2 regions of the Alysiella filiformis genome follow, and region 2 is predicted to be linked to the other one. Evidence: predicted binding sites of a transcription regulator. Region 2 holds the regulator's gene; the other holds the start of a gene.
The links. Region 2 encodes FNR, which switches genes on or off when oxygen is low (the NO sensors DNR and NnrR bind a similar motif). Its sites were predicted from a motif close to TTGATNNNNATCAA; they were not measured.
Positions count from the first base shown of each region.

Region 1 (4,216 bases), 180 kb from region 2:
TCGCGTGTACAGTGAACAAAATTACGTTCCCTTCATCATGCACGCCATGGGACAAGAACCCAGTGGCTTTGAATACGACTTGTTGCAAGCCATTGGCGCAAAACAGGGCGTGAAATTCACATACACCGCCCACGTTTGGGAAGATTTGTTCGCCTCGCTCAATCGCAACGATTCGGACATCATCAGCGCAGGTTTGACCGTTACCGAAGAGCGGAAAAAAGACATGGATTTTACCGACCCACATTTGGAAAGCAGCCCTGTTATTTTAACCAAAAACAAACAAATTCAATCATTTGCTGATATAGCAGGGAAAAAAGTTTCCATTCAAAGCGGTACCACACACCAGCAATTGGTAGAACAATTCCAAAAAGGCAATGGCAACATCATCAAACGCGACACCGCGTGGCTGATTGTGAACGAAGTGATGAAAAACGAAACCGATGCCGCCATGTTGGATTCTGCTGTGGCGCAATATTATGTGAAACAATATCCCAATGAAAATCTCATCGTGGTTGCCGATAAAAGCATTGCCAAAGAGCCTTTGGCGTTTGCGCTGAAAAAAGGCAATCAGGCATTGAAAGAGCAGCTCAATCAGGGTTTGGCGAAAATCAAAGCCGATGGCACTTACGATAAAATTCAGCAAAAATGGTTTGGTAAACAATAATTAAGCTGATTTTCCGATTCAGGCAGCCCGTTTTCAGGCTGCCTGAAAACGTTTACATGGGTTTCAGAACCATCAGAAAAAACACCGCAAACATCGCACAAAATGCAGGATAACCCAGCCATTCCCAAGCCATTTGATAACGCTTGTATTCAGGCGGTAGCGCATTTTCCCCTTTCGCATAAGCAGCTTGTGCCATTTTCGCCATTTTGATTTGCAGCCAAACCACAGGCAACCAACACACACCAGCCAGCGCATACAAAGCCAAAGTCCATTTAACCCACAGCCACGCGCCGTCCCAAGTAAAGGGCATACCCAACTGATTTAAAAGCCACAATCCCGACAAAGGCTGAAAAATCACCGCAGGCGTGGTAAACCACCAATCCGCTTTCATCACCCATTTGGCAACCACCGCTTGCGCCGCCACCGAGCCACTTCGGTTTGCCCAAAACAGGTAAAATGCCGTGCCAAAGCCCGTTCCCACCATCAAAACCGATGAAATGATGTGCAAGGTTTTGACGATTAAGTAAGTATTCATTTTTTTAACTCCTGTTTTTTCTGTTGAAACAGAAAGAATAAAATTGCCAAAATCGGCATATTTTTGATTAAAGGTGCAAATGGGTGCAACCACATTTCAGGCAGCCTGAACGCAATAATCACGCTGTACGCCAACACGGTTGCAAATTGAAACAAGTAAAACACAGGTTTGTTTTTTAATTGGGTCAAATAAGCGATTGCCAAAGCCACGTCCAAACACGATGAAAAATAAAACACGCTTTTTTGCCAATCAGGTGGAATGCCCACTTGTGCCAATAAATGCAATGACCATTCAGGTGCAAAAAGAATGGGTTGAATGCCGCTCCACAACCACAAAAAAGCCAATGAATAAGTCAAATACGTTTTCATTTTAAATTACCAAAATTTCTGTCAAAACAGAAATTAAAAGTCAAAAAAATTTTCCGATGATGTGGGGTGCAACTTGTTGCACCGTATGCCTAAATTACTGTTTTATTTTGAAAGATAATAAATTGCACCCCACATCATCAACGCAACAACTTCTGAATACTCGCGCCCAATTTCAATACTTTTGCCATGGTTGCGGTGGAAAGTTTCAGCATTTCGTTTGTCCAACTGGTTAAAGTGGCAATAAATTCATGGGTTTGGGAAATGCGTTTTTTCACGGCATCGTTTTCGTTGGCAAATTCGGGTTCTTGCATAAGCTGGTGCAGAAATTGCAAAGTGGGTTCAATTTCACGGCGTTGGCGGTGTTCCACGATAATGCGGAACATTGTCCACACATCGTCATAAGTGGTAAAATAATCGCGCCTGTCGCCCAAAATGTGTGTGATTTGAACCAGTTGCAAATTTTGCAATTCTTTCAGGCTGGTGGAAACATTGGAACGTGCCACGCCCAAAGTTTCGCAAATTTCATCGGCATTCATGGGTTTGCCCAAAATGTAGAGCAGTGCGTGAATTTGGGAAACGGTGCGGTTTACGCCCCATTTTGTGCCCATTTCGCCCCAATGCAGCACGAATTTTTCGGTAGTGGGATTGAGTTTCACGGTGTGTCCTTAATTATGATGATTGCGTTTCAGGCAGCCTGAAACGGTTGATGAATGCAGTTTACGTCATTTTCTTTATTTCTGTCAAGACTGAAATTTGAGAAAGCGAAATTTCAGGCAGCAAAATCCTTTATAATGGCAGCACGCCCACAAATTTGAGTTGAAAAAAAATGAAATGGTTTTCGCGCTTTACCACCATAAGCAAAACGTTTTACCGCTATGGTTTGGCAGACATCATCGTGCCGTATGTGCATTTTGCTTGGTTGCGCCGCGTGTTGCAGGCATTGCCCAAATCGCAAATCGCGCTGACGCAACCTTTGCCTGTGCGTTTGCGTTTGGCTTTGGAAAGTTTGGGTCCAATTTTTGTGAAATTGGGGCAGGTGCTTTCCACGCGCCCCGATTTGTTGCCGCCCGAATACGCGCGTGAATTGGCGAATTTGCAAGACAAAGTGCCGCCTTTTGACGCGGATTTGTCGCGCCAGCAAATTGAACGCGCTTTGGGCAAGCCCATTCATGAGCTTTATGCCGAATTTGAAACGCAGCCGATTGCCAGCGCGTCCATTGCCCAAGTGCATAAGGCGCGGCTGTTTTCGGGCGAGGAAGTGGCGGTCAAAGTGTTGCGCCCCAATTTGGATAAAGTGATTGAGCAAGATTTGGCATTGATGAAATTTGGCGCAATATGGCTTGAACGCCTGTTTGCAGACGGCAAACGCCTGAAACCGCGCGAAGTGGTTGCCGAATTTGACAAATATTTGCACGATGAATTGGATTTGATGCGCGAAGCCGCCAATGCCAGCCAGTTGGGTCGCCAGTTTGCCAATCACAAAATGCTGATTGTGCCGCAGGTTTATTTTGACTATTGCAGTCGCGAAGTGCTGACCATTCAATGGATGAACGGCATACCCATTTCCGATACAGGCAGGCTGAAAGCAAGCGGCATAGACCTGAAACAGTTGGCGCGTTATGGCGTGGAAATTTTCTTTACCCAAGTGTTTAAAAACGGTTTTTTTCACGCCGATATGCACCCTGGTAACATTTTGGTTGCGCCAGACGGACGCTACATCGCGCTGGATTTTGGCATTGTTGGCAGCCTGACCGATTACGACAAACGCTATTTGGCGATTAACTTTTTGGCGTTTTTCAACCGCGACTACCATCGCGTTGCCACCGCCCACATTGAAAGCGGCTGGGTGCCACCCGATACCCGCGCCGAAGATTTGGAGGCGGCGGTTCGCGCCGTGTGTGAACCGATTTTCAACAAACCTTTGGCGGAAATTTCCTTTGGTTTGGTGCTGATGCGCCTGTTTGAAACCAGCCGCCGTTTTAATGTGGAAATTCAACCGCAGTTGGTTTTGTTGCAAAAAACGTTACTGAATATTGAAGGACTGGGGCGACAACTTGACCCCGATTTGGATTTGTGGGTAACGGCACGCCCATTTTTGGTTAAGTGGATGGACACGCAAATCGGTTTACGCGCCTTGCTCAATAATCTGAAAGATGAAGCCCCAGATTGGGCAGACATTTTGCCCAGCTTACCACGAAAAATCAACGCTTTGGTAGATGAAAACAAACAGCAAGAAATGCGCGATGCCTACATTCATTTGATTGAAAGCCAACGCAAGCAAAATTTTTGGCTGTCGGCGATTGCGGTGGTTTTATTGTTGATTTTTTTGTTTAAATGATTTTTCAGGCAGCCTGAAAGAAAGACAACATCATGATTTCCAAAAAAGAATATTTAGAACTCGCCCACGCGGGCTACAACCGCATTCCCCTTGTGCAAGAAGTGCTGGCGGATTTGGATACGCCACTTTCCATTTATTTAAAACTGGCAAATCAACCATTTAGCTATTTGCTGGAATCGGTGGTGGGTGGCGAGCGTTTTGGTCGCTATTCATTTATCGGTTTGCCGTGCCACACTTATTTGAAAGTGTCGGGCGAAGCCACCGAAGTGTATCAAAATCATCAGCTTACCCAAACGCACACAGGCAATCCG
Region 1 is NZ_CP059564.1:1,717,567-1,721,782, forward strand. Features, by position in the region: gene H3L97_RS08525 (substrate-binding periplasmic protein) at 1-664, shown strand, start outside; gene H3L97_RS08530 (DUF2269 family protein) at 717-1,199, opposite strand; gene H3L97_RS08535 (DoxX-like family protein) at 1,196-1,567, opposite strand; gene H3L97_RS08540 (GbsR/MarR family transcriptional regulator) at 1,705-2,223, opposite strand; gene ubiB (ubiquinone biosynthesis regulatory protein kinase UbiB) at 2,394-3,905, shown strand; gene trpE (anthranilate synthase component I) at 3,938-4,216, shown strand, end outside.
Region 1: a site for FNR is predicted at 2,298-2,311, ahead of H3L97_RS08540 (GbsR/MarR family transcriptional regulator). Genes of this name have one in related genera too.

Region 2 (4,216 bases):
TGACCAAGATTTGTTCCGTTTGTACACCGAAGGGCGCATTACTTATGATGAAGCCTTGCGCCAAGCTGAATCGGTGAACGACTTGCGTTTGCGCATTAAGTTGTGGGAAGAGGGCAATGCCGAAACCCATATCTTTGAACGTGTGAATGAATTGACTTTTAACTGATTCTAAAATCGCAACCGCAAGACTGATTTGGGTTTGCGGTTGTTGTTTTTCAGGCAGCCTGAAAACCCATTTTCCCCATTTTATTAAGGACAGCAATCATGCCCTTTTCTCTTCCTTCATCAAGCGGCGAAGTGTTTGACGCGGCACAACATTTGCCTTTGATTGTCTATTTTTACCCCAAAGACCACACCGCAGGTTGCACCACCGAAGGCTTGGATTTCAACCATTTGCTGCCTGAATTTCGCGCATTGGGTTACACGGTGGTCGGCATTTCGCGCGACAGCGTCAAAACCCACCAAAATTTTTGCGCGAAACAGGGCTTTCAATTTGAATTGTTGAGCGATACAGATGAAAGTGTGTGCAAACAATTTGATGTGTTGAAATTGAAAAAAATGTATGGAAAAGAACATCTTGGTGTTGAGCGCAGCACTTTTGTTTTGAATGAACAAGGCGAGATTGTCCACGAATGGCGCAAGGTAAAAGTTGCCAATCACGCGCAAGAAGTGCTGGATACCGTGAAACGCATTCAGGCTGCCTGAAATCAGTAGGGTGCAGCAATCTCTCTCCCTCTCCCTGTGGGAGAGGGCTGGGGAGAGGGGGCTTTAATCTTAAAATTTACCCTCTCCCTAACCCTCTCCCACAGGGAGAGGGGACAGTATAGTGGCACTTTTCAGGCTGCCTGAAAATAAACAAAAAAGGTTTAAACCAATGAAAATAAATCCAATTTTACCGCCAGCCATGTTGGGCATTTTGGGCGGTGGGCAGTTGGGCAGTATGTTCACAATGGCTGCAAAAACAATGGGTTATCGCGTTACTGTGCTTGACCCTGACCCGAATGCGCCTGCTGCACGTTTTGCCGATGTGCATTTGTGTGCGGCATTTGATGATGCCAATGCTTTGAAAGAATTGGCAAAATGTGCCGCCATCACCACCGAATTTGAAAATGTGAACGCCCAAGCCATGCGCGATTTGGCGCAACACACGCGCGTGTCGCCAAGCGGCGATTGTGTGGCGATTGCCCAAAATCGCATTTTGGAAAAACAATGGATACGCCAAGCGGGTTTGCAAACTGCACCTTATCAAGTCATTGAAAAAGAAGAAGATATTGGCGAACAAAGTTTGCCCTATTTATCGGGGATTTTGAAAACCGCCACTTTGGGTTATGACGGCAAGGGGCAAATTCGCGTGAACACGCTGCCTGAATTGCGGGCGGCATTTGCGGCGCATTGCGGTGTGCCTTGTGTTTTGGAGCGGCTGGTGGATTTGCGTGCGGAAATTTCTGTAATTGTGTGCCGTTTGAACGATGATGAAATTGCCACGTTTGACCCTGCCGAAAATCATCATGAAAATGGCATTTTGGCGTATTCCATTGTGCCAGCGCGGCTGCCTGAAACGCTGCAAAATCAAGCGCGTGGCATGGCAATTCGTTTGGCGAATGAGTTGGATTATGTGGGCGTGTTGGCGGTGGAAATGTTTGTGGTGGGCGATGAAGCCCATTTGCTGGTTAATGAGATTGCGCCGCGTCCACACAATAGCGGTCATCACACGATAGATGCTTGTTTATCCAGCCAATTTCAGCAGCAGGTGCGGCTGATGTGCGGTTTGCCGCCTGCGAAAACCGATTTGCTGTCGGCGTGTTGCATGGCGAATATTTTGGGCGATGTGTGGGGCGAAAATGGCAGTGAACCGAATTGGCAAGCGGTTTTCAGGCAGCCTGAAACGCATTTGCATTTGTATGGCAAAACGCAAGCAAGGGCAGGGCGCAAAATGGGGCATTTTACCGTGTTGGCAGACCACGCCAATCGCGCATTTGATTTGGCAAAACAAGCACATGGCGAATTGAGAAAATGACAAAAAGGCGGATAATGGCATTTTATCCGCCTTTTTGTGTTTTCAGGCTGCCTGAAATCAAATCACATCGGATTTACCCGAGCAGCCTGCCACCAAATCTTTCAATGCACGGGCTTGCAAAATTTGAATGTGTTTGTGTTCCACCGAAATCCAGCCTTCTTGGTTGAAACGCGACAAGGTTCGGCTGACCGTTTCCAGTTTCAAACCCAAATAGCTGCCAATTTCCTCGCGCGACATACGCAAAATGAAATCGTTGGCGGCAAAACCGCGCGTTTGCAAACGTTGTGATAAATTCAGCAAAAATGCCGCCAAACGCTCTTCGGCGCGCATATTGCCCAACATCATCATCACATTTTGGTCGCGTATGATTTCTCGGCTCATCAGGCGCATAAAATGCGTTTGCAGGCTGGGTACGCGCTTGACCAAATCTTCCATACGCGCAAAGGGCAATTCACACACTTCGCTGTCTTCCAGCGCAATGGCATCGTTGATGTAGATGTTGTTGCCGATGCCGTCCATGCCCATCAGTTCGCCCGACATGAAAAAGCCCGTAACTTGGTCGCGCCCATCTTGCGTGCCAACGGTGGTTTTGAAAAAGCCCGTGCGTATGGCAAACAGCGACACAAAAGTTTCGCCAGCGTGAAACAGGTAATCGCCTTTTTTTAAGCGGCGACTTTGGCGAATCACGCTATTGAGTTGTTCCAAATCGTGTTTGTGTAAACCAACAGGCAGGCAAAGTTCGCGTAATGAACATTCTGAACACTGGGTTTTGATGTGCAAAATTGGGTTCGCCATGATGAATTTAAGCCCATTTTTCAAAAATTTTTAAAAACAAATACACAGAACGGCTGATTTTGATACAAATCAAAGCGAGTATATTTAAATCGCGCTATTTTAACAAATTTTCCCCAAATTCGCCCAAAATCTTTAAAATAGCCTTTCTTAAAATGAAAACCGATACACAAATCCATGAAAACAATCACAATTACACAAGAAAATCACACGCTGTTTGATTTTGACCGCGATTTAATCGCCAGTTTGCCTGCCAGTGGTCCACGTTACACATCGTATCCCACCGCCGACCGCTTTCATGTGGGTTTCAGGCAGCCTGAATATGAAAACACTTTGGCAAAAACCTTTAAAAACAATCTTGAACCTGTTTCATTGTATGTGCATATTCCGTTTTGCAATGTGATTTGCTACTACTGCGGCTGCAATAAAGTCATCACCAAAGACACGCGCAAAGCCGATGAATATTTGCTTTATTTGGAAAAAGAAATGGCTTTGCTGCAACCGCATTTGCACGGCAAACGCCCTTTGGCGCAACTGCATTTTGGTGGCGGCACCCCCACTTTTTTGAACGATGAACAGTTGGAGCGCGTGTTCAAAATGATACGCGAACATTTTGAATTGCTGCCCGATGGCGAATATTCCATTGAAATTGACCCGCGCAAAGTCAGCCGTGAAAGCGTGTTCAAATTGGGCAAATTGGGTTTCAATCGCATGAGCGTGGGCATTCAGGATTTTGACCCCAAAGTTCAGGCAGCCGTAAACCGCATTCAAACCGTTGAAGAAACAAAAGAAGTGATAGACGCGGCGCGTGAGGCAGGTTTCAAATCCATCAGCGTGGATTTGATTTACGGCTTGCCACACCAAACGGTGGAAAGCATCAAACCCACTTTGGATACGGTGCTGTCGGAACTCAATCCCGACCGTTTGGCTTTGTATCATTACGCGCATTTGCCGCACATTTTTAAGCCACAACGCCGCATTGACACCAATGCCGTGCCGTCTAGCGAAGAAAAATTGGACATTTTGCAATATGCCGTGCATTTGTTGGACGAAAAAGGCTATGTTTTCATTGGCATGGACCATTTTGCCAAACCCGAAGATGAGCTTGCCATTGCGCTGAAACAAGGGCGATTGCAACGCAATTTCCAAGGCTATTCCACCCATGCCGATTGCGATTTGGTGGCGATTGGTGTGAGCAGCATTGGCAAGGTGGGCAACACATACAGCCAAAATGAAAAAGAGTTGCCCGAATATTATGCCGCTTTGGATGCAGGACATTTGCCCATTTTGCGCGGCTATGAGTTGAACGATGACGATGTGTTGCGCCGCCAAATCATTCAAGATTTGATGTGCCGTTTTGCGCTGGAATTGTCGGAATATGGGGTTGATTTTGCGGATTATTTTGCC
Region 2 is NZ_CP059564.1:1,542,544-1,546,759, forward strand. Features, by position in the region: gene H3L97_RS07665 (PilT/PilU family type 4a pilus ATPase) at 1-166, shown strand, start outside; gene H3L97_RS07670 (peroxiredoxin) at 265-705, shown strand; gene H3L97_RS07675 (5-(carboxyamino)imidazole ribonucleotide synthase) at 875-2,017, shown strand; gene fnr (fumarate/nitrate reduction transcriptional regulator Fnr) at 2,075-2,812, opposite strand; gene hemN (oxygen-independent coproporphyrinogen III oxidase) at 2,987-4,216, shown strand, end outside.